3 regions of the Isoptericola sp. b408 genome follow, and region 3 is predicted to be linked to each of the others. Evidence: riboswitches for the same ligand, from Rfam matches in the RefSeq annotation. Region 3 holds a riboswitch; each other region holds the start of a gene.

Region 1 (7,276 bases), 420 kb from region 3:
GCAGGCCCGGGACGGCCGGCTCGACCCGGTCATCGGCCGGGACGCCGAGATCCGCCGGGTCGTGCAGGTGCTGTCCCGCCGCACCAAGAACAACCCCGTGCTCATCGGCGAGCCCGGTGTCGGCAAGACGGCCGTCGTCGAGGGGCTGGCCCAGCGCGTGGTCGCCGGGGACGTGCCCACCTCCCTGCAGGGCAAGCGGCTCGTCGCCCTCGACCTGGCCGGCATGGTCGCCGGGGCCAAGTACCGCGGCGAGTTCGAGGAGCGGCTCAAGGCCGTCCTGGAGGAGATCACCGCCTCCGACGGCGAGGTCATCACCTTCATCGACGAGCTGCACACCGTGGTCGGCGCGGGCGCCGGCGGCGAGGGCGCCATGGACGCCGGCAACATGCTCAAGCCGATGCTCGCCCGCGGCGAGCTGCGCATGGTCGGCGCCACCACGCTCGACGAGTACCGCGAGAACATCGAGAAGGACCCCGCCCTGGAGCGGCGGTTCCAGCAGGTGTTCGTCGGCGAGCCCTCCGTGGAGGACACGGTGGCGATCCTGCGCGGCCTCAAGGAGCGCTACGAGGCCCACCACAAGGTCACCATCGCCGACTCCGCGCTGGTCGCCGCCGCGGCGCTGTCCGACCGGTACATCTCCGGGCGCCAGCTCCCGGACAAGGCGATCGACCTGGTCGACGAGGCCGCCTCCCGGCTGCGCATGGAGATGGACTCCTCCCCGGTGGAGATCGACGAGCTGCAGCGCGCCGTCACCCGGCTGGAGATGGAGGAGGTCGTCCTCAAGGACTCCGACGACACGGCCTCCCGGGACCGGCTGGAGAAGCTGCGCGCCGACCTGGCCGACCGCCGCGAGGAGCTCGCCGCCCTCACCGCGCGCTGGGAGGCCGAGAAGGCCGGCCACAACCGGGTGGGCGACCTGCGCGCCCGCATCGACGAGCTGCGCACCGAGGCCGACCGCCTGCAGCGCCAGGGCGACCTCGAGTCCGCCGCGCGCCTGCTCTACGGGGAGATCCCGCAGGTCGAGCGCGAGCTCGTCGAGGCCGAGCAGGCCGAGGCCTCCGAGGAGGCGGCCGAGGAGGCGGCGCACGAGACGCCGATGATCGCCGACAAGGTCGGGGCGGACGAGGTCGCCGAGGTCGTCTCGGCCTGGACCGGCATCCCCGCCGGCCGCATGCTCCAGGGGGAGACCGAGAAGCTCCTGCACATGGAGGACGTGCTCGGCGAGCGGCTCATCGGGCAGCAGGCGGCGGTGCGCTCCGTGTCCGACGCCGTGCGGCGCTCGCGGGCCGGGGTGGCGGACCCCGACCGGCCCACGGGGTCCTTCCTGTTCCTCGGGCCGACCGGTGTCGGCAAGACCGAGCTCGCCAAGTCCCTGGCCGAGTTCCTCTTCGACGACGAGCGCGCCATGGTGCGCATCGACATGTCCGAGTACTCCGAGAAGCACTCGGTGGCGCGGCTGGTCGGCGCACCCCCCGGGTACGTCGGCTACGAGGAGGGCGGGCAGCTCACCGAGGCCGTGCGCCGTCGGCCCTACTCCGTGGTGCTGCTCGACGAGGTGGAGAAGGCCCACCCCGAGGTCTTCGACATCCTGCTGCAGGTGCTCGACGACGGTCGCCTCACCGACGGCCAGGGCCGCACCGTCGACTTCCGCAACACCATCCTGGTGCTGACCTCGAACCTCGGCTCGCAGTTCCTCGTCGACCCGGTGATGGACCAGGAGGCCAAGCGCGAGAGCGTCATGACGGCGGTGCGCACGGCCTTCAAGCCCGAGTTCCTCAACCGGCTGGACGACGTGGTCCTCTTCGACGCGCTGTCCCTCGACGAGCTGGGACGGATCGTCGAGCTGCAGGTCGCGGCGCTCGCCCAGCGGCTGGCCGACCGGCGCATCACGCTCGACGTGACGCCGTCCGCTCGCCGGTGGCTGGCGGTCGAGGGGTACGACCCCGCCTACGGCGCCCGCCCGCTGCGGCGGCTCGTCCAGCGCGAGATCGGCGACCGGCTGGCCCGCCGGCTGCTGTCCGGCGAGACGGCCGACGGGGACACCGTCGTCGTCGACCGGGTCGAGGGTGCCGAGGGGCTCTCGCTGGCCTGATCGTCGCCGGGACGACGACGGCCCCGCCCTCCGTGCGGAAGGCGGGGCCGTCGGGCGCTCGCGGCGCCCGGACCGGTGCCGGTCAGATGCGGATGAACCGCGGGCTGCTCTGCCAGATCTGGCGCTTCACCACGCCGACGCCCGGACGGGCCGACTCGATGATCCGGCCGTTGCCGGCGTAGATCCCGATGTGCCCCGGCGAGTAGACCAGGTCGCCCTGCCGGGCGTTGCTGCGCGAGACGCGCGTGCCGAGAGAGGCCTGGGCCGACGACGAGCGCGGCAGGGTCTTGCCGATCGCCTTCTTGTACACGTAGGACGTGAACCCCGAGCAGTCGAACCCGGTGGCGGGCGACGTGCCGCCCCACGAGTACCGGTGCCCGATGTAGTTGTGGGCGACCCGGACGACCTTCTGGCCGCGGGTCATCTTCGGCTTGACGTGGACCTTCCGGTACTTGGTCGACTTCTTGAGTCCCTCGGCCCGGGCCGGCACCCCGACGACGCGGATCCTGTTCTTGCCCAGGTCGTACTTGCCGAGCCCCGGCCGGAACCGGACGACCCCGTACTTGTTGGTCTTCTTCACGGCGACCTTGTCGCCGGAGATGAACAGGCGCACGCGGCCCTGGACGGGCTCGCCCCACTTGCGCAGCTTCACCGTGTACTTCGGGCGGGTGTGCCACTTGCCCTTCGTGGCCGTGTGACGGCTCTTGGAGACGTACATGTTGGTCGTCGCCTTGGGCTTGATCCACACCCTGCGGTGCTTCGTCACCTGCTCCAACCCGGTGGAGGCGGCCGGCGCGACGACGACGCGGATGCCGTTGCGGCCGACGTCGTAGTGGGAGAACCCGGGGCGGAAGTGGATCGTGCCGTCCCCGTCGAGGCTCTTGACCGCGACCTTGGTGCCCTGGACGTAGAGCCGGACCCGGCCGGCGAACGCCTCGCCGTCCGCGGTCGCGCGGACCGTGTAGCGGGGGCGGGTGTGGCCCTGTCCCTTGCGGCCGGTGCTGCGGGACTTCGACACCGAGACGTCGGGCGTCGTGCTCACGACGACGGGCTCCTCGGTGGCGGTGCCGGTGTCCTCGGCGGCCGGTTCCTCGGTCGGGGTCGTGGTCGTCCCGTCCGTGGTGGTCGTCGGCTCGGGCGACGCGGTGTCCTCGACGACGGGTTCCGGCGTCGGGGTCGCGGTGCCGTCGGAGACCGACGTGTCGGTCGCGTCCGTGGTGGTCGTGCCGGCCGAGGTGGTATCGCCGGCGACGGTCTCGTCCGTGGTGGTCGTGAGCGCGTCGTCGGCGGCGGCCGATCCGGCGCCGGCGACCAGCGTGCCGCCGGCGAGGGCCGCCGTGAGCGTCATGGCGACGGCGGCGTGGCGTTTCCTGGGGGTGCGCACGGCACCCTGCGGGCGCGCAGCATCCAGCGAGGGTGTGGACATGGGGTACTCCTCCAGCCGGCGAGATGAGCTGTCGGGTTAGGCCGAGAAGTGGTGGCCTGCCGCCGATGGACGGCTTCACCCCGAGGGTGGCGCTGACGTCACCCGAAGAACCTGGGTCTCCCGCTGCTGCCGTCGGTGCTCCGGTGGGCCGTCCCGTCGGCAGCACTGGGCACCGGGCCGGTCGCCGCCCGGTCTCCGGGCGACGACAGGACGCTAGCCCCGAAACGGTCGGAGGTCACGGTCAGATAACGGTCACCTCCTGCGCCGATGGTGGAGGCGGTGTGAAGGGATCCGGCGGCGGGACGCTGTCCGACATGACGGACACGGCACGCCGGAACCGTCGGAAACGGCCGTCGACCGAGGGCCGGGATCGGGCGATCGACCCATCCGGGGTGCCGGGGAGGTGAAGATCGGGCACCGATCCGATGACGTTCCCGGCCGCTCAGTCCAGGAGCGAGCCGGTCCGCGTGCCGTCCACGACGGCCACGCACAGCCCCGTGCGGTCCCCGGCGGCCCAGGACTCCTCGCTCGGCGCCCAGACCACCAGCTCGACCCGTGTGGAGTCGTCCGCGCGCGCCTGCGGGCCCAGGAGGTCCGGGGTGCAGCCCCGCGCGGTGCGGGCCGCGGCCTCGTCCGCGCCGGGCCAGACGGCGTCCGCCGACGCGTCGGTGCGCCCGACCACCTCGGCCGCGTGCGGCTCGCCGCACGGCACCACCTCGACGCGTCCCACGGCGCCGTCGGTCGGGGCCTCGGCGAGGCACGAGCCGAGGACGAGCTGCACGGCGTTGACGGTCTGCGGCGCGGTGACGTCGGCCGCGACGGGTTCCCACGCCTCCTCGCGCGTGCTCGTCGTCAGGTAGGAGGCCCCCACGGCGCCGCCGACCACGAGCAGGATCAGGGCGAGGACCGACAGCACCCAGATCCGGGCCCGGCGCCGCGCCGCGGCGCGCTCGGCCGGCGTGGGTCCGGGGGCGCCCCAGCGGGCCCCGGGGTCCACCGGCCGGCGGTCCGATGCGCCCGTCGGTGCCGGGCCGGGGGAGGGACGGGCCGGACCCCGCGTCCCGTCCGGGGCGGGGCCGGACGCCTCCGGGCCGGGCGAGGCGAAGGAGAGGTCGTCCTCGGGGCGCTCGGTCATGGGAGCCAACCTACCGAGCCGGGCGCTCCTTCCGGGTCCGGGCGGTTCAGACCCCCACGCGGCGCTCGACGCCCGGCAGGTCGTCCTCGCGCAGCACGTCGGACAGCCGTCGGCGGTCCAGGCGGCGCACCCACCCGGCCCGTGCGCCGTCCGGTCGCGCCTCCTGCAGCACCCACCGGCGGACGCCGAGCGCGGTGAGGCGCGCGCCGATCGCCAGGACGTCCTCGCGGGTGTGCACGGTGGGGTCGACGGTGGTGCGGATCTCGTGGTCGACCCCGGACTCGACCACGAGCCGGGCCGACTCCCACGCCGCCCGCCCGGACGGTGCCGCTCCGGTGACGAGCTCGTACCGGTCCGGCACCGCCTTGATGTCCAGGCCGACCCAGTCCACCAGGGGCAGCACGCGGGCGAGCCGGGTCGGCCAGGGGCCGCCGGAGTGCACGCCGACCTCGAGCCCGAGGTCGCGGACGTCGCGGCAGGCGTCCGCCAGGCCGGGCTGGAGGGTGGGTTCACCGCCGGAGATCACCAGGCCGTCCAGGAGGCTGCGGCGCTTGCGCAGCAGCTCGAGGACCTCCGACCAGGTCGCACCGGGCCGCCGCCGGGGGTCGATCAGGGAGGGGTTGTGGCAGTAGGTGCACCGCCACGGGCATCCCTGGGTGAACGCGGTGGCGACCAGACGACCGGGCCGGTCGACCGTCGAGAACGGCACGAAGCCGGCGATGCGCAGCGGTGCCCGGGCCGGCGCGTCAGGCGACATCGACGGTCACCGCCGCGGGCTCCCGGGAGGCCGCGGGCTCCCGGAACGGCACGCGCTCGGCGTACTCGCCCTGCTTGCCGGTGTTGAAGGACGCCACGGGGCGGAAGTACCCCATCACCCGGGTCCACACCTCGGTCCCGGCGCCGCAGGTCGGGCAGGACCGCACGTCGCCCGCGAGGTAGCCGTGCGTGGCGCAGATCGAGAACGTCGGCGTCACCGTGAGGTAGGGCAGCCGGTGGTTCTCCAGGGCACGGCGCACGAGCAGCCGGCACGACTCGGCGCCGGACATCTGCTCGCCCAGGTAGAGGTGCAGCACCGTGCCACCCGTGTAGCGCCGCTGCAGCTCGTCCTGGCGGGCGAGTGCCTCGAACGGGTCGTCGGTGAAGCCGACCGGGAGCTGGGTGGAGTTCGTGTAGTACGGCTGCTCCGGGGTCCCCGCCTGCAGGATCCCCGGGTAGCGGGCGCGGTCCTCGCGGGCGAACCGGTAGGTCGTGCCCTCGGCAGGGGTCGCCTCGAGGTTGTACAGGTGGCCGGTGCGCTCCTGGATCTCGACGAGGCGCGTGCGCAGGTGGTCGAGCAGCTCGAGGGCCGTGGCGTGCCCGGCCGGCGTGGTGATGTCCTCGGTGTCGGCGGTGGCGTTGCGGATCATCTCGTTGACCCCGTTGACGCCGATGGTGGAGAAGTGGGCGTCGAGCGTCCCGAGGTAGCGCCGCGTCCAGGGGTACAGCCCGCCGTCCATGAGCCGCTGGACCGTCTCGCGGCGTGCCTCGAGACCGTCGGCGGCGAGGTCGACGAGGCGGTCCAGCGCCGCGTACAGCGCCTCGCGGTCCGGGCCGTGGACGTGCCCGAGCCGGGCGCAGTTGATCGTGACCACGCCGAGCGAGCCGGTCTGCTCGCCGGACCCGAACAGCCCGTTGCCGCGCGCGAGCAGCTCGCGCAGGTCGAGCTGGAGGCGGCAGCACATCGAGCGCACGTCGCCGGGGTTCAGGTCGGAGCTGATGAAGTTCTGGAAGTACGGCGTGCCGTACCGCGCGGTCATCTCGAAGATCTCCTCGGAGATCTCGGAGTCCCAGTCGAAGTCCGGCGTGATGTTGTACGTCGGGATCGGGAAGGTGAACACCCGGCCGGCGGCGTCCCCGGCGGACATGACGGCCACGAACGCCCGGTTGATCATGTCGGACTCGGCCTGCAGGTCGCCGTAGGTGACGTCGAGGACGTCGTCGCCGACGACGGGGTGCTCGTCGGCGAGGTCGGGCGGGCAGGTGAGGTCGAAGGTCAGGTTGGTGAACGGCGTCTGGGTGCCCCAGCGGGACGGCACGTTGAGGTTGTGGACGAACTCCTGCAGGGCCTGGGTGACCTCGGCCTGGCTGAGGCGGTCGACGTGGACGTACGGGGCCAGCAGGGTGTCGAAGGAGCTGAAGGCCTGGGCCCCCGCCCACTCGTTCTGCAGCGTGCCGAAGAAGTTGACGATCTGCCCGAGCGCCGAGCTCAGGTGCCGGGGCGGCCAGGAGGCGACCGCCCCCGCGACCCCGCCGAACCCCTCGGACAGCAGCTGGCGCAGCGACCACCCGGCGCAGTAGCCGCCGAGCACGTCGAGGTCGTGGACGTGCAGGTCGCCCTGCCGGTGCGCGGCGGCCAGCTCGGGGGAGAACACCTCGTCGAGCCAGTAGTTCGCGATCGTCTTGCCCGCGACGTTCAGGACGAGGCCACCGAGGGAGTAGCCCTGGTTGGCGTTGGCGTGCACCCGCCAGTCGGCCCGGGCGACGTACTCGCCCACGGCGGCGGAGGCATCGATCTGCGTACCCACGGCGACTCCTCGCATCAGGCTTGTGAAGACATTCACGAGCCTAGCGAGGCGAGGGAGGG
Region 2 (7,276 bases), on a different contig from region 3:
GTCCACGGACGCCTACATCCAGTTCCTGCTGCCGGGGATCCTGGTGCAGACGATCATCATCGTCACGGTGTACACCGGCTACACCCTGAACACCGACATCACCAAGGGAGTCTTCGACCGGTTCCGGTCCCTGCCGATCTGGCGGCCCGCCCCGATCGTCGGGGCGCTGCTCGGGGACCAGGTGCGGTACACGATCGCGTCGATCATGTGCATCGGGCTCGGGCTGCTCATCGGGTTCCGGCCGGCCGGCGGCGTCCTGGGCGTGGTCGCGGGCGTCGCGCTGCTGCTCGTCTTCGCGTTCGCGCTGAGCTGGATCTTCACCATCCTGGGCCTGCTGCTGCGCACCCCGAACGCCGTGATGGGCGTGTCGATGATGGTGCTGATGCCGCTGACGTTCGCCTCGAACATCTTCGTCGACCCCTCGACGATGCCGTCGGGCCTGCAGGCGTTCGTGGACGTCAACCCGGTGTCCCACCTGGTGACGGCGATCCGTGGCCTCATGGCCGGCGTCCCCGTGACCGGCGACATCGTGACGGTGCTCGTCTCGGCCGTGGTGATGACGGCGATCTTCGCGCCGATCACCATGTACCTGTACCGGAACCGCCGCTGACCCCTGCCAGTTGTGGGCATGGAATCTGCAGCCGACACGCCCGGTCGACCGGCAGATCTCATACCCACAACGGGGTGGCGGGTGGCGCGGAGGGCACGTACGGGACGGCCACGGTCCGGGGCGCTCGGGGCGGCAGCGGCGGCACCGGCCCGGCGAGCAGAGCACGCACGCGGTCGACGGCGGACCCCGCCCCTGCCGTGAGCGCCTCGACGAAGTCGTCACCGACCACCACGACGACCGTGTACCCGAGCCGCTCCGTCCACCGCCGTCGCCTCACGTCGTCGCGCCACTGCGCGCGGTCGCTGCGGTGCTGGTCGCCGTCGTACTCGACGATCACGCGGTGGTCCGGATACAGCAGGTCGCAGCGTTTGACGTAGGTCCCGTCGGCCAGCCGGAGGGTGGCGTTGACCAGCGGTTCCGGCAGGCCGGCGTCGGTGAGCCGCAGGCGGGTCCGCGTCTCCATCACCGAGTCGGTGCCGGGTCGGACCCGCGGGACCTGGGCGCGGACCTGGGCGATCCCCTTGACCTTCCGCGTCCGTCCGGCGACGTCGGCCAGTTGCGCGGGCAGCACGAGCTCGCGCCGGTGCCGCATCATCGCGTCACCGAGCACGACGACGTCGTCCGGCACCCGGAGGCCTGCCGCGACATGCACGAACGTCTGCGCCGGCGTGGTGACCGGGAGCCCTCGGACCACCATGGTGTCCAGGAACTCCTGCCGTGACCGGTGGGCGACCACGTCCTGACGCTGCGGCCGGTCCGCCTCGCGCGAGGTGACGACGTGCGGCGGCGCGTCGTCGCCCGCCTCGTGCCGCAGGGTCCACGGCACGTCGACCCCGAGCAGCCGCAGCGCCGTGACGTGGCTGAAGACGACACCGTCGTCCAGCACGGCCATCAGTGCCCGGCACCGTCCCTCCAGGTCGGAGACGGACGCGGCAGGGGCGCGGACGCCGTGGAACGGCGCGTCGAGGTCGACCCGGCGCAGCGCGGCGGGGTCCGCCCCCTGAGCGAGCGCGTCGGCGACGCGGAACGGTTCACGGGTGGGTCCCTCCGCCGTGGTTCGCAGCACGCCACGACCGTGGCAGAGCCATGCCCCGCCGCGGGCCCGTCATCCACAACCCCGCGTTGTGGGCGTGGAATCTGCAGGCGCGGACCCGTGTCGGGCTGCCGATTTCATGCCCACAACAGGCGGTCAGGCGGCCGAGTCGGCCTGCAGCTCCTCGTCGCACCGGCGGGTGACCACGAGCACCGGGCACTTGGAGTGGTGCAGCACGGCCTGGCTCGTCGACCCGAGCAGCAGCCCGCGGAACCCGCCCCGCCCCCGCGAACCGACCACGACGAGGTCCGCCGCGCCCGAGAACTCCGTCAGGAGCTCGGCACCGGACCCGTCCAGGACGTGGCGCTTGATCGTCAGCCCCGGGTGCTCGGCCGCGACCCGGTCGACGATGACGTCCAGACCTGCCTTGACGTCGTCGAGGATCTGCTCGTGGTCGATCTGGGACGGCAGCCACGCCAGCACGCCGGCCCCGCTGCCCAGCGGGACCCCGGCCACGGCGACGAGCTCGGCGTCCCAGGTCTCGGCCTGCTCGACGGCGTGCCGCAACGCGATCTCCGCGGTCGGCGACCCGTCGACCCCGACGACGATCCGCCGCACGTCGTGGATCCGGTCGCCGTCGCGCCGCTCCGGGTCGTCGGTCTCGGCGACCTCCTGCCGGTAGGGCACGACCACCGTCGGGCAGTGCGCGTGGGCCGGCAGCGCCGAGGACACCGTCCCCAGCAGACGCTCCGTGAATCCGCCGCGCCCGCGCGTCCCCACGACGGCCAGGCACGCCTCCGCGGACATCTCGACGAGCACCCCGGCGGCGTCCCCGGTGGCGACCGTCCCCGTGACCGGGACGCCGATCCCCTCGACCCTTGCCGTGGCCTCGGACAGCACCGCCTTGGCCCCCTCGGCGATCGCGGTGTCGTCGAGGGCCGCGTAGCCGCCGTCCAGGGAGGCGGCCGTGAAGGACGGCAACGAGTAGCTGCACACGACGTGCAGGCTCCACCCGACACGTGCCGCGTACGCCGCGGCCCAGTCCAGGGCGTGCATGCTCGCGTCGGAACCGTCGACCCCCACCAGGACGACCTCAGGACGTGTCATCTCGCGCCTCCCGTCTGCGTCCGGACCTCGCCGTCCGGCATCCGCCTGGTTCAAGCCTAACGAAAGCGCCCCGCAAGACGCAGCAAAGGCCGCCCGGCGACACCGCGTGGCGCGCTCGGGGGCCGGGCCGTGCCCGGACGCACGACGCCCCGGCACTCACGAGGAGTGCCGGGGCGTCGGGGCGGACGGTCGAGGCGTCGGTCAGCCGGTGACCCGCAGGAAGGTCGGGCTGGACTGCCAGAGGCTGGACTGGCGGACGGTCCAGCCGCCGGGGCGCGTGGCCTCGATCTGCTGGCCGTTGCCGATGTAGATCGAGATGTGCCCCGGGGACCAGATGAGGTCGCCCGGCTGCGCCGACGACTGCGAGATCTGCGTCGTGTTGGACGCGCTGAGGATCGCGCTCGAGGAGTGCGGCAGCGAGACGCCGACCTGCGCGTACACGTAGGTCACCAGGCCCGAGCAGTCGAACCCGGACGGCGAGGCGCCGCCGACGACGTACGGCGTGCCGAGGTAGCGGGCCGCGATGGACACGACCTGCGAACCCCGCGAGCTGTCGGCCGTCGGCGTCGAGGAGCTGGAGCTGGAGCTCTCGGTCGAGCTCGACGAGGACGAGGACGACGACGAGGACGAGCTCGACGTCGACGTGGGCTCCCGCTCGGCGGAGCGCGAGGTGGTCGTCTCGCGCACGGGCTCCGGCTCGGGCTCGGGCTCGGGGGCCGCCTTGATGTCCGCCTTCTCGGCGATCTTCGGCGTCACGCGCTCGACCTGGACCTTGGCACCGGAGTCGACGGTGACCACGGGCGCGGACTCCAGGGCCTCGCGGGCCTGGTCGGTCAGCGAACCGAGGTCCACGGTGCTCAGCTTCTTGGCCGCGTCCGAGTCCACGGGCGCGGCGTGCGCGGCGGTGGCGCCACCGATCGTGGAGACCAGCAGACCGCCGGCGGTGGCCATCACGGCAGCACGACGGCTCGCGGCTGCAGATGGTGCGGTGATGGGGCGGCGGGCGGCCAGGTGCCGACCGCGCGTCGTGGTGCGTGCGTTCACGTCTTCCCTCTCCTGTCCGCCTACGAAGTCAGCTGTCGGGTTCGGGTGGGAGAAATCACCCGGCCCCACGGTTCGGACGAACCGTGGGACTTCACCCCGAGGACACCGTGTCCGGTGCCCGAGAGTGGGTCCCCCGCCCCTGCCTAGGGTCTCGGTTCCCGACCGGCGGCAGGGCTCGGCGTCCGGTCGAGGTCCGGCAGACTGCTCCACCGGACGCGAGAACGGTATCTGATACACGCCCCGATGTCACGTTTCGATCACGATCTGCGGCGATACACGTCCGAGGGGCCCGCAGAGGGCACTGCGCCCCCCGCTGAGTCCCTCGAGGGGTGTCCGGCGTCCGGGACCCCCGGGAGCACCTCGCGGCACGACAGAGGGCCCTGCCGCGCTCTGCGCGCGACAGGGCCCTCGGCACGAGGTGCCGGCGTCTCAGCCGACTCGGATGAAGGTCGGGTTGGACTGCCAGATGTTCCGGAACTGGATCGTCTTGCCCGGACGCGGGGCGTCGATCTGCGTGTTGCCACCCGCGTAGATGGAGATGTGGCCCGGGGTCCAGATGAGGTCGCCCGGCTGCGCGGCGGAGCGGGAGACCACGCTGCCGGCGTAGCGCTGGTCCGAGGACGACCGCGGCAGCGAGATACCGGCCTGGGCGTACACGTACTGGGTGAACCCGGAGCAGTCGAAGCCGGACGGCGTGGTGCCACCGGAGACGTACGGGACGCCCACGTAGCGCGAGGCGATGGAGACGATCGTCGACCCGACGGCGGAGTCCGGCACGGCCGTGGTGGCCGAGGAGGACGTCGTCGTCGAGGAGGAGGAGGACGAGCTCGAGAGCGACTCGCGCTCGGAGGAGCGCGACGGCGCCGCCTCGCGCACGGGCTCCGGCTCGGGCTCCGGCGCGGCCTTGATGTCCGCCCGCTCGACGATCGTGGGCGTCACGCGCTCGACCTGGACCTTGGCCTCGGCGTCGACGGTGACCACCGGGGCCGCCTCGAGCGCCTGGCGCGCCTGGTCGGTCAGCGCACCCAGGTCCACGGTGCTCAGCTTCTTGGCCGCGTCCGCGTCCACCGGCGCCGCGTGGGCGGCGCTCGCGCCACCGATCGTGGAAACCAGGAGACCACCGGCGGTCGCCACCACAGCAGCCCGACGGCCTGCGGCCGCGGAGGGGGCCGCCATCATGGGGCGGCGTGCGGCGCGGTGCTTACCGCGCATGCTGCGAGCAGTCACGTTCAACCTCTCCGTTCGCCTACGAGGTCAGCTGTCGGGTTCGGGTGGGAGAAAACACCCGGCCCCGCGGTCCGTACGAACCGTGGGACTTCACCCCGAGGACACCGTCACCGGTGCCCGAATCGTGGGTCCCCCGCCCCTGTCGTGCGGTCATCCGTGGGAACCAGGACGGTGACAGGGTTAGGCGCCCGTCCCGGTACTCGCGCGAGACACCCGCGCGAGCGAGTCTGACCGTACCGGAACCTCCCCGCCGATGTCACGCTCCGGTCACGTCTCGCGTCCGATGCGTCGCGTCGAGATCTCAGCGGGCTGCGACGAAGAGGTGCTTGGCCAGCTCCTCCGGCAGCTCCAGGGCACCGTCACCGTCGACCAGACGGACGACGAAGTCGTCGCCGGCGCGCTCCACCTCGATGCTCGCGCCCGGGAAGAGGCCCGCGTCGGACAGCCGCAGGAGGAACTCGTCGTCGACCTGGACCGGCTCGGCGATGCGGCGCAGCACGACCGTCGCGGAGGCGTCGGCCCCGGACTCCAGGTACAGCGGCAGGGACTGCACGCCCTCGAGGAACGGCAGCTCCTCGTACTGCTCCCCCAGCTCCGACAGCCCCGGGATCGGGTTGCCGTACGGGTCGTGGTGCGGGTGGTCGAGCAGGGTCACCAGCCGACGCTCGACGAGGTCGCTCATGACGTGCTCCCACCGGCAGGCCTCGTTGTGCACCTGCGGCCAGTCGAGCTTGATGACGTCGGTGAGCAGACGCTCGGCCAGACGGTGCTTGCGCATGACCCGCACGGCCTTCTCCTGACCGTCGGCGGTCAGCTCGAGGTGCCGGTCACCGGTGACGACGACCAGACCGTCCCGCTCCATCCGCGCGACCGTCTGGGAGACGGTCGGGCCCGAGTGCCCCAGACGTTCCGCGATCCGGGCGCGCAGCGGCGTGATGCCTTCCTCACCCAGCTCGTAGATCGTCTTCAGGTACATCTCGGTGGTGTCGATCAGGTCCGTCACGTCCGCTCCCGTCTTGAGGCCCGGGCCTAGTCTATTCGCATGACCCTCCAGATCCCCGCGTCGATGCTGCCCTCCGACGGCCGCTTCGGCTCCGGCCCCTCCAAGGTGCGCACGGGCCAGGTCGAGGCCCTCGTCGCGGCCGGCGACCCGGCACGCCCGGTGCTCGGCACGTCGCACCGGCAGGCGCCGGTCAAGGATCTGGTGCACCGGGTGCGCACGGGCCTGACCGAGTTGTTCGACCTGCCCGCGGGGTACGAGGTGGCCCTCGGCAACGGCGGGTCGACCGCCTTCTGGGAGGTCGCCACGGCGTCCCTCGTCCGACGGCGGGCCCAGCATGCCGTGTTCGGGGAGTTCGGGGCCAAGTTCGCCGCCGCCACCGCCCGGGCACCCTTCCTCGACGACCCCGAGGTGGTCGAGGCCGCACCCGGGACGGTGGCCCACCTGACGCCGTCGGACGCCGTGGACGTCTACGCCACCCCGCACAACGAGACCTCGACCGGGGCGGTCGCCCCCGTGCGCCGCCCGGGCGGCCCCGACCAGCTCCTGCTGACCGACGCGACCTCGGGTGCGGGCGCGCTGCCGGTCGACCTGCACGAGACCGACGTCTACTACTTCGGCCCGCAGAAGGCCTTCGCCGCCGACGGCGGCCTGTGGCTGGCGCTGTGCTCCCCGGCGGCCGTGGAGCGCGCCCGGGAGGTGGAGTCGTCCGGCGACGGCCGGTGGGTGCCGGAGTTCCTGTCGCTGACCACGGCGCTGGAGAACTCCCGCCAGGACCAGACGCTGAACACCCCCGCCGTCGGGACGCTGGTCATGCTGGCCGACCAGGTCGAGTGGCTGCTCGAGCACGGCGGGCTGGACTGGTCCGTGCGCCGCTGCGAGCGCTCGGCGCAGGTCCTGTACGGCTGGGCGGCGGCGACGCCGTGGGCGACACCCTTCGTCACCGACCCGGCGGAGCGCTCCCCGGTGGTGGGCACGATCGACCTGGACCCGTCGGTCGACGCGGGGGCCGTCGTCGGGCTGCTCCGCGACCACGGGATCCTCGACGTCTTCCCCTACCGCAAGCTGGGCCGCAACCAGCTGCGCGTCGGCATGTTCCCCGCGGTGGACCCGGACGACGTCGCGGCGCTCACGGAGTGCATCACCTACGTGGTCGACCGGCTCGGCTGACGAGGCTGACGGGGACGGCGAGCGCGGCCGGCGCGCCCGACGTCAGGCCGGCCGGGCCTGCTCCGCCGGGACCGGCTCGTCCCCG
Region 3 (7,276 bases):
GATCATCAAGGACCTGCGCGACGAGGACTACGTGCTGGTCACGGCCGACCTGCTCGTCGACGACGAGGACTGACGCCCCGCCCCGCCCGGCCGGACGACGCGTCGGGACGCGCGCCGGTCAGCGCCGGCGGTGCCGTGCCAGCACCGCCCGGCAGTCGGTGCCGACCGGCAGCACCCCGTAGCCGGCGCCGCGGTCCTCCCCGAGCCGCGCGGCGACGAACGCCTCGGCGCTGCCCGACGGCGCGTGCCGCACCATCAGCGACGCCTGCAGCGCCAGGGCGAGCGACTCGACGACGCGGCGGGCCTGCGCCTGCTGCGCGCCGTCGTCGGACCGGGCGAGCTCGGTGAGCAACCGCTGCGTGCGCGCGACGTGCGCGTCCAGGGTGGGGTGCGCCCCCGCCGTCGTGCCGAGCTCGGCACGGAACGCCTCGACAGACTCCGGCTCGCGCGCCATCGCCCGCAGCACGTCCAGGGCGATGACGTTGCCCGACCCCTCCCAGATGGCCATGACGGGCTGCTCGCGGTACCGGCGTGCCAGCGGGAACGCCTCGGTGTACCCGTTGCCGCCCAGGCACTCCATCGCCTCGAACGCGTGGTGCGGGCCGCGCTGGCACACCCAGAACTTGCTCACCGCCGTGGCCAGACGGCGGAACGCCCGCTCGGCGTCCGTCTCGGCGTCGTACGCCGCCGCCAGGCGCATCGAGGTCAGGGTCGCGGCCTCGGACTCCAGCGCGAGGTCGGCGAGCACGGCCGTCATGGCGGGCTGGTCGACCAGGTGCGCCCCGAACGCGCTGCGGTGGTCCGCGTGCCACAAGGCCTCGGCGACCCCCTGGCGCATGCCGGCCGCCGACCCGTGGACGCAGTCCAGCCGGGTGCGCGACACCATCTCGATGATGGTGCGCACCCCGCGGCCGGGCTCCCCGACGAGATACCCGACGGTGCCGTCGAGCTCGACCTCCGCCGACGCGTTCGACCGGTTGCCGAGCTTGTCCTTGAGCCGCTGGATGCGGAACGCGTTGCGGGTGCCGTCCTCGAGGACGCGCGGCACCAGGAAGCACGTCGGTGACCCGGGCGGCCCGGCGTCCTCGCCTCCGGCCTGGGCCAGGACGAGGAACGCGTCCGACATCGGGGCCGAGCAGAACCACTTGTGCCCGGTGAGCAGGTACGTCCCGGCCGGGCCGGCGGGGACGGCCGCCGTGGTGTTGGCGCGGACGTCCGACCCGCCCTGCTTCTCCGTCATGGCCATGCCGACGAGCACGCCGGGTTTGTCCCCGGGAGCGGCCGGCGTGCCGTCGTAGGCGGACGACAGCAGGCGCGGTTCCCAGACGGCGGCGAGCTCCGGCGCGTGCCGCAGGGAGGGCACGGCCGCGTGCGTCATCGAGACGGGGCACGCATGGCCGGGCTCGACCTGCGAGAACAGCGAGAAGACGGCGCCCCGCACGACGTTCGCCCCGGGCCCCGGCTCCGCCCAGGCGCCCGTGTGCGCCCCGCGCTCGACGGCGGCGGCGAGCACCTCGTGGTAGGCGGGGTCGTACTCGACCTCGTCGAGGCGGCGGCCACGCCGGTCGTGGGTGTGCAGCACCGGCTCGTGGATGTTCGCCCGCTCGGCCGCGTGCTGGAATGCCGCGGTCCCGACGTGCGCCCCGGCCTCGACCAGTCGCTCCTCGCCCCAGTCGCCGCCGAACGCGTGCACCGCCTCGCGCAGCACCGGGAAGTCCAGGTACTCGTTGACGTCGACGCGTTCCGGCGGCTGGTTCACGACCTGGTGGGTGGTGCGGGGTGCCGGCTGACGCTGCGCGGGGTCCGGCGTCGCGACGTCCGGGGTCGTGGCGGGCGGACTCGCGGTCATGGGATCCTCCGTCGTCGTCGACCTCGTCCTCGAGGGGCCGGCTCCAGGATGTCCCCCCGGGGCACCTGCTCGCTACCCAGTGGCGCCGGCTCCCGTCGAGGCGCCCGGTGACGAGGTCGAGGACCGGCCGAGCTCGGTCACCAGCCGCCGGGTGAGGGGTGCGGGGACCTCGTGCCGGTCGGCGGCCCGCAGCACGGCCCCGCCGATGGCGTCGAGCTCCAGGGGCCGCCCGGCCTCGGCGTCACGCTGCATGGACGAGCGCGCCTCGGGCGGGAACGTGTCGTAGAAGCGCAGGGCCGTCTGGCTGGTGTCGGGACCGCCGCCGGCCCGGCCGATCGCGGCGACCTCCGCGACGAGCGCCGCGAGGGTGTCGCGACGCTCGGTCCGGAGCGTCCCGATCGGCTCCCCGTGGTAGGTCGTCAGCAGGGCGAAGGGCGCGAGGAGCCCGAGCTTGCCCCACAGCATCGCCCCCTCGTCGTCGCGGACCAGCGTGGTGACCCCCGCGTCCCGCAGGATCGTCGCCGCGGCCTCGAGCCGGTCGGGGGGCGCGGTGCTGCTGGCCAGGTCCACCTCGACGAAGGGGCTGCCGTGCACGATCCGCCCGGGAGCGGTCCGGGTGGACTCGACGCGGATGACACCGGCGGCGACGGACGCCGGCGCGAACCGCTCGCGCAGGGCGGCGACGTGCTCGACCCCGTTGAGCAGCGGCACGACGAGCCCGGCGGCGACGTGCTCGGCGGGGACCCGGTCCAGGGCCTCCGGCAGCGACGGGTGCTTGACGGCGACCAGGCACAGGTCGACCGGCTCGCGCAGCTCGGTGTCCGCCTCGACCTCGGCCGAGAAGTCCCCGAAGAAGCCGCTGGTGACGCGGAGGCCGTCGGAACGGAGGGTCGACGCCGTCTCGGGGCCGGCCAGGACGATCACGCGATGGCCCGCCCGGGCGGCCAGCGCTCCCACCAGCCCGCCGACGCCCCCCGGGCCCAGCACGGCGATCGTCGAACGACGTGACGTCCGTTCCGCCATCGTCCACCTTCTTCCTGCGAATCGGGTCAGAGGTTGGTCAACGTAGCGCACCCGTGATCTACCCGTGACAACTCGCGGCGGGAGGGATAGTGTCCAGGCAGCTCACACCCCAGGTGAGATGTCCGAGGCGGGCGCCGAGCCCTGTCACCGCCCCGGAGCCGGACGACACGAACGACAGGGACGGGGGACCCACTCTCGGGCACCACGGTGCCCTCGGGGTGAAGCCGTGCAGGGACGCCCTGCCGGCCGGGTCAGTCTCCGACCCGAACCCGACAGCTAACCCCGCAGGCGCCAGGAGAATGTTCGATGCGACCCCGCACCGCCCGATGAGGCACACGCGCGACCTGCCCGCGCTCCCCGACGCGACCGCACGACCCGCACCCACGAGGGCACGTGCCAAGGGACGACACACCGCGAGCCACGCGGCTCGACGCCGCCGCACCGGCCCGACCTGGTCCTCGCTCGCGCCCACGAGCTGGCCGCTGAGCATCGGCCTGGGCCTCGCCGTCACGATGGCGACCACGACCGGCATGGCCGTGGCCTCCAACACGACCGAGCTGCCGCGCGCCACGAGCCCGGAGGCCGCGCCCTCCGGCGTCCGCGCCCCGGGTGACGCCGCCGCCGACCTCGCGGCCGTGACGAGCGCCGCGAAGCAGGCGGCCCTGCTCGCCGACCGTGGCCAGGCCGCCTCCCGGAACGCCGACCGGGCCGCGCCGACGACGTCCCGCGCGGCCGGTGGCTCGGTCGGCGGCACCGTCGTGCCGGCGGACGCCACGATGTCCGCGGAGAAGGTCGCCCTGTCCGTCGAGGCGGCGCCCGAGCCCCCGCCGCCGCCGCTGCCCGGCTGCGACGGCTACGCCAGCGGCACCGGGTCCAACGGGTACGTCCCCGAGAGCGAGATGTGCACCCTGTGGGACGGGACCACCCGGATCCGCGCCGACGCGGGTGTCGCCCTCGCCCGGCTCAACCTGGCCTACCGCGTGGTCTTCGGCGAGAACATGTGCATCACCGACGGCTACCGGAGCTACTCCGCGCAGGTCGCGACCAAGGAGGCCAAGGGGTACCTGGCCGCCACGCCCGGCACCTCGAACCACGGGTGGGGTCTGGCCGTGGACCTCTGCCCGGAGACGTACTCCGGCAGCCGCTACGACTGGCTCCGCGCGAACGCGCCGGCCTACGGCTGGGACAACCCCGACTGGGCGATCTACGACAAGTACGAGCCGTGGCACTGGGAGTACACGGACGCCGTCACCGAGATGGGCGGCTGAGACCGGACGATCTCAAGGCCCCACCGGGCCGCCGAGGTCGTCCGGGGTGAAGGCGGCGAGGTCGACCGACGCCTCGCCCCGCCCACCGGAGGACCAGGTCAGGGTCCCGGCGCCGCTGGCCAGGTCGACCTCGAGGACCGCGACGGCGTCGGGCACCTCGACGCCGCGGCGCTCCATGCTCAGCACCGTGCCGTGGAGCGTCGCGTCGACGTCGCCGTCGAACGCCGGGAACGTGTTGCGGAACCGGCACAGGGCCAGCATCCGCCGCACCACCGGCGTCTCGAGCGCGGCGTCGATCTCCTCCGCCGTGTAGTGGTGGCGGTTGATGTCCCGCCCCACGCCCGTACGCTGCAGGAGCTCGACGTCGTTCTCTCCCGCCAGCAGGCCGACGTAGTAGACCTGCGGGATGCCGGGCGTGAAGAGCTGGAGCGCTCGCGCGGCGAGATAGCGCGCGTCGTCGCGGCCGAGCGCGTCGTAGAAGGTCGAGTTCACCTGGTACAGGTCGAGGTTCGACGCCGCGGCACCCGTCGCCGCGGCCGACGCACCGCCGGTCCGCTCGTGGATCCCCTCCACGAGGGCGTCGATCTGGGCCGGGTCCAGCAGGCCGGGGCGATCCGGCTCCCCCGGTTCGACGGTCTGGTCGGGGCCGACGTCGATGACCCCGATCCCGTCGTGGGTGTCGAGCACCGTGACGGCGTTGCGGGGACGTTCACGCAGCCAGTCGAGCAGCGCCGTGCCGTCGCCGGTGTACAGCGCGTGCAGCACGAGCGGAGGCAGCGCGAAGTCGTAGACGAGGTCCACCTCCCGCGCGATCTCGATCTGACGCCGGTAGTAGGAGTGCACCTCGACCAGGACGTCCACACCCCGCTCCCGCGCCCGTGCCGCGAAGTCCGCGATGAAGGCGAAGGTCTCGGGCGTCATGAAGCACGTGCTGCCCGGCGTCTTGACCGCGTACCCGACGGCGTCGAGGCGCACCTGGCGCACCCCGGCCGCCGCGACCGTGTCGAGGATCGAGGTGAGGTAGTCCTGGCCGAGCTCGGAGCTCAGGTCGATGTCGATCTGCTGGGGCGTGAACGTCGTCCACACGTAGCGCAGCGCGTCCCCGAGCCGCAGCGCCGTGAACGGCAGCCCGGGCCGGGGCCGGTAGATGCGGGCCAGCTCCTCCTCCCGTGCGCCGTCCGGGAAGACCGACGACATCGTGAGGAACATCGGTGCCCACGGCGAGGCGTCGCCGTGGGCGACGACGTCGCGGAACGCCGCGGAGTCGGCGGAGACGTGGTTGACGATGAGGTCGACCATCACGTCGTGGGTGCGGGACAGGTCACGCACGTCGTCCCATGTCCCCAGGCGCGGGTCGACGGCCGTGTGGTCGACGGGGTCGAAGCCGGCGTCCGCGCCGTCGAAGGGCGTGTAGAACGGCAGGACGTGCACGCCCCCGAACGACTCGGCGACCTCGTAGCGGCGCAGGAAGCGCGCCAGCCCCCGCAGGTCGCCGCCGAGCCGGTCGGCGTAGGCGATGAGCTGGACCTGGTCCGCGGTTCCCATGCGCTCACCCTCCGTCGGGTCCGCCGGCGTGTTCCTCGCCCGCCATCATGCGGCACCCCCGGCCTCCACGCCCACCGTGCACACCTCGTGCGTGTCACCCGGACGCTGGGAGAATGGGAGGACACGACCCGCGGGGCCCCGGACGGCCGGCAGCGAGCGCGACGGAGCCTCGACACGTACCAGGAGATGTCCCATGAACTGTTTCGAATGCGCCACCGAGCACCAGGCCACCACCCCGGCGGTCACCGTCTGCTCGCAGTGCGGCGCCGGCTCGTGCATCAAGCACACCCGGGCCGCCCACGCGCACAAGGAGGTCTACTACTCCCCCGGGGCACCCGGCGAGCGCGACCTCGGCCGCCGCATGTTCTGCACGACGTGCGCACCCGACTTCGCCCACACGATCGACGTCGCGTAGCGGCCCCGGCTAGGGAAGGGCGCCGCTGCGGCGTCCGTAACGGGCCAGCAGGTGCCACACCTGCTTCAGCGTCTGGGGGTCGACGTCGTCGGCTCCGCGCCACGGGCCCAGCAGCGCGGGCGTCAGCTCGCCCTCGGCGGCGACGGACTCGGCGAGCCGGACCGGTTCCGGCCCCCGGTAGCGCTCGTCGAACGCGGTCGGGAAGGCCCGATAGCCGGGGTGCCACTCGACGGCGCAGCCGAGCCGCTCCGCCGCCGCGGCGACCGCCGTCCCGCGGTAAGAGGGGTCCAGGACCACCGCCTCCAGGTCGCGGTCGACGCGAACCTCGCCGTGCACGTGCGCCTCGACGTAGCGGTCGAGAGGGTCGCGGCACGGGTCCGAGCGCAGCAGCACCGTCAGGCCGGACCGGTCCCGGGTGCCGAAGTCGTGCGGCGTGTGGACGCTGTCCGGGTAACAGAGGGTCGCCCGCTCGAGGACACCCGGCCGCAGCCGCAGATAGCTGGAGCCGAACCGCGGGGCCGCGCCGTAGGGGTCGCCGTCGAGCAGGAGCGCCCCGTACCGCGGGCGGGCGGCCGGTGCTGCGTCGTCGTACACGCCGCCGAAGATCCGGCTCTCCCACCGCCACCGGTCCCCGCCGGGGAAAGCGGTCAACCCGCCGTTGCTGGTCCTCGTCTCGAACTGCGACCGGTAGACGCCCTCGCGCGCGACCGTCTCCAGCACCGACCCGTGCCCGGCCGGGGCGTCCGGGTGGAAGTGGAGCACCACCCGGGCGTCCGTGGGCAGCGGACCTCCCGCGGCACGGTCCCGAACGTGCTCGACCGCGCTGCGCCACCGCTCGTCCTCGGGCTCCATGCCGGCCGAGCCTAGGCCGCCGACGGCTCCGGGTCGTCCAGGAGACGCTCGAACCGCTCGCGCTCCGGCAGATCGAGCAGCGGGTAGCCGTGCAGGACGTGCAGGTTACACATGGCGAGCACGTAGGAGTGCTCGAGCAGGTCGACGGTCGCGGTCCTCCCGAGTCGCCGCAGCACGGTGGGCACGTCCGCGTTGGAGTCCGCCCGGGCCCGCCAGGCCTCGCGGGACTCGTCGTCGTCGCCGAGCAGGTCCAGCACGGCACGGGCACGGCGGGCCCGCTCCTCCTGGTCCTTCCGGAGGAACGCGTCGGCCACCCGGTACGGG

What was found. Region 3 has a riboswitch for cyclic di-AMP ahead of Q6347_RS00900 (D-alanyl-D-alanine carboxypeptidase family protein). Riboswitches for the same ligand answer to the same signal wherever they lie in the genome.
Region 1: linked by a shared signal. The riboswitch ahead of Q6347_RS02790 (C40 family peptidase) and the one ahead of Q6347_RS00900 (D-alanyl-D-alanine carboxypeptidase family protein) in region 3 are both predicted to bind cyclic di-AMP.
Region 2: linked by a shared signal. The riboswitch ahead of Q6347_RS12970 (C40 family peptidase) and the one ahead of Q6347_RS00900 (D-alanyl-D-alanine carboxypeptidase family protein) in region 3 are both predicted to bind cyclic di-AMP.

Annotation. Positions count from the first base shown of each region.
Region 1 covers NZ_JAUQYQ010000001.1:615,175-622,450, forward strand. Annotated here, with positions in the region: gene clpB (ATP-dependent chaperone ClpB) at 1-2,092, shown strand, start outside; gene Q6347_RS02790 (C40 family peptidase) at 2,175-3,518, opposite strand; cyclic di-AMP (ydaO/yuaA leader) riboswitch at 3,523-3,666, opposite strand; gene Q6347_RS02795 (septum formation family protein) at 3,961-4,653, opposite strand; gene Q6347_RS02800 (anaerobic ribonucleoside-triphosphate reductase activating protein) at 4,700-5,410, opposite strand; gene Q6347_RS02805 (ribonucleoside triphosphate reductase) at 5,400-7,232, opposite strand.
Region 2 covers NZ_JAUQYQ010000004.1:314,679-321,954, reverse strand. Annotated here, with positions in the region: gene Q6347_RS12990 (ABC transporter permease) at 1-610, shown strand, start outside; gene Q6347_RS12985 (DUF559 domain-containing protein) at 669-1,676, opposite strand; gene Q6347_RS12980 (universal stress protein) at 1,800-2,750, opposite strand; gene Q6347_RS12975 (C40 family peptidase) at 2,952-3,794, opposite strand; cyclic di-AMP (ydaO/yuaA leader) riboswitch at 3,797-3,961, opposite strand; gene Q6347_RS12970 (C40 family peptidase) at 4,224-5,021, opposite strand; cyclic di-AMP (ydaO/yuaA leader) riboswitch at 5,024-5,187, opposite strand; gene Q6347_RS12965 (metal-dependent transcriptional regulator) at 5,323-6,024, opposite strand; gene serC (phosphoserine transaminase) at 6,064-7,191, shown strand; gene Q6347_RS12955 (MFS transporter) at 7,234-7,276, opposite strand, start outside.
Region 3 covers NZ_JAUQYQ010000001.1:191,509-198,784, forward strand. Annotated here, with positions in the region: gene Q6347_RS00885 (polysaccharide deacetylase family protein) at 1-73, shown strand, start outside; gene Q6347_RS00890 (acyl-CoA dehydrogenase family protein) at 119-1,849, opposite strand; gene Q6347_RS00895 (ketopantoate reductase family protein) at 1,922-2,872, opposite strand; cyclic di-AMP (ydaO/yuaA leader) riboswitch at 3,013-3,179, shown strand; gene Q6347_RS00900 (D-alanyl-D-alanine carboxypeptidase family protein) at 3,199-4,140, shown strand; gene gtfA (sucrose phosphorylase) at 4,153-5,685, opposite strand; gene Q6347_RS00910 (DUF2180 family protein) at 5,879-6,100, shown strand; gene Q6347_RS00915 (DUF3626 domain-containing protein) at 6,110-6,952, opposite strand; gene Q6347_RS00920 (patatin-like phospholipase family protein) at 6,964-7,276, opposite strand, start outside.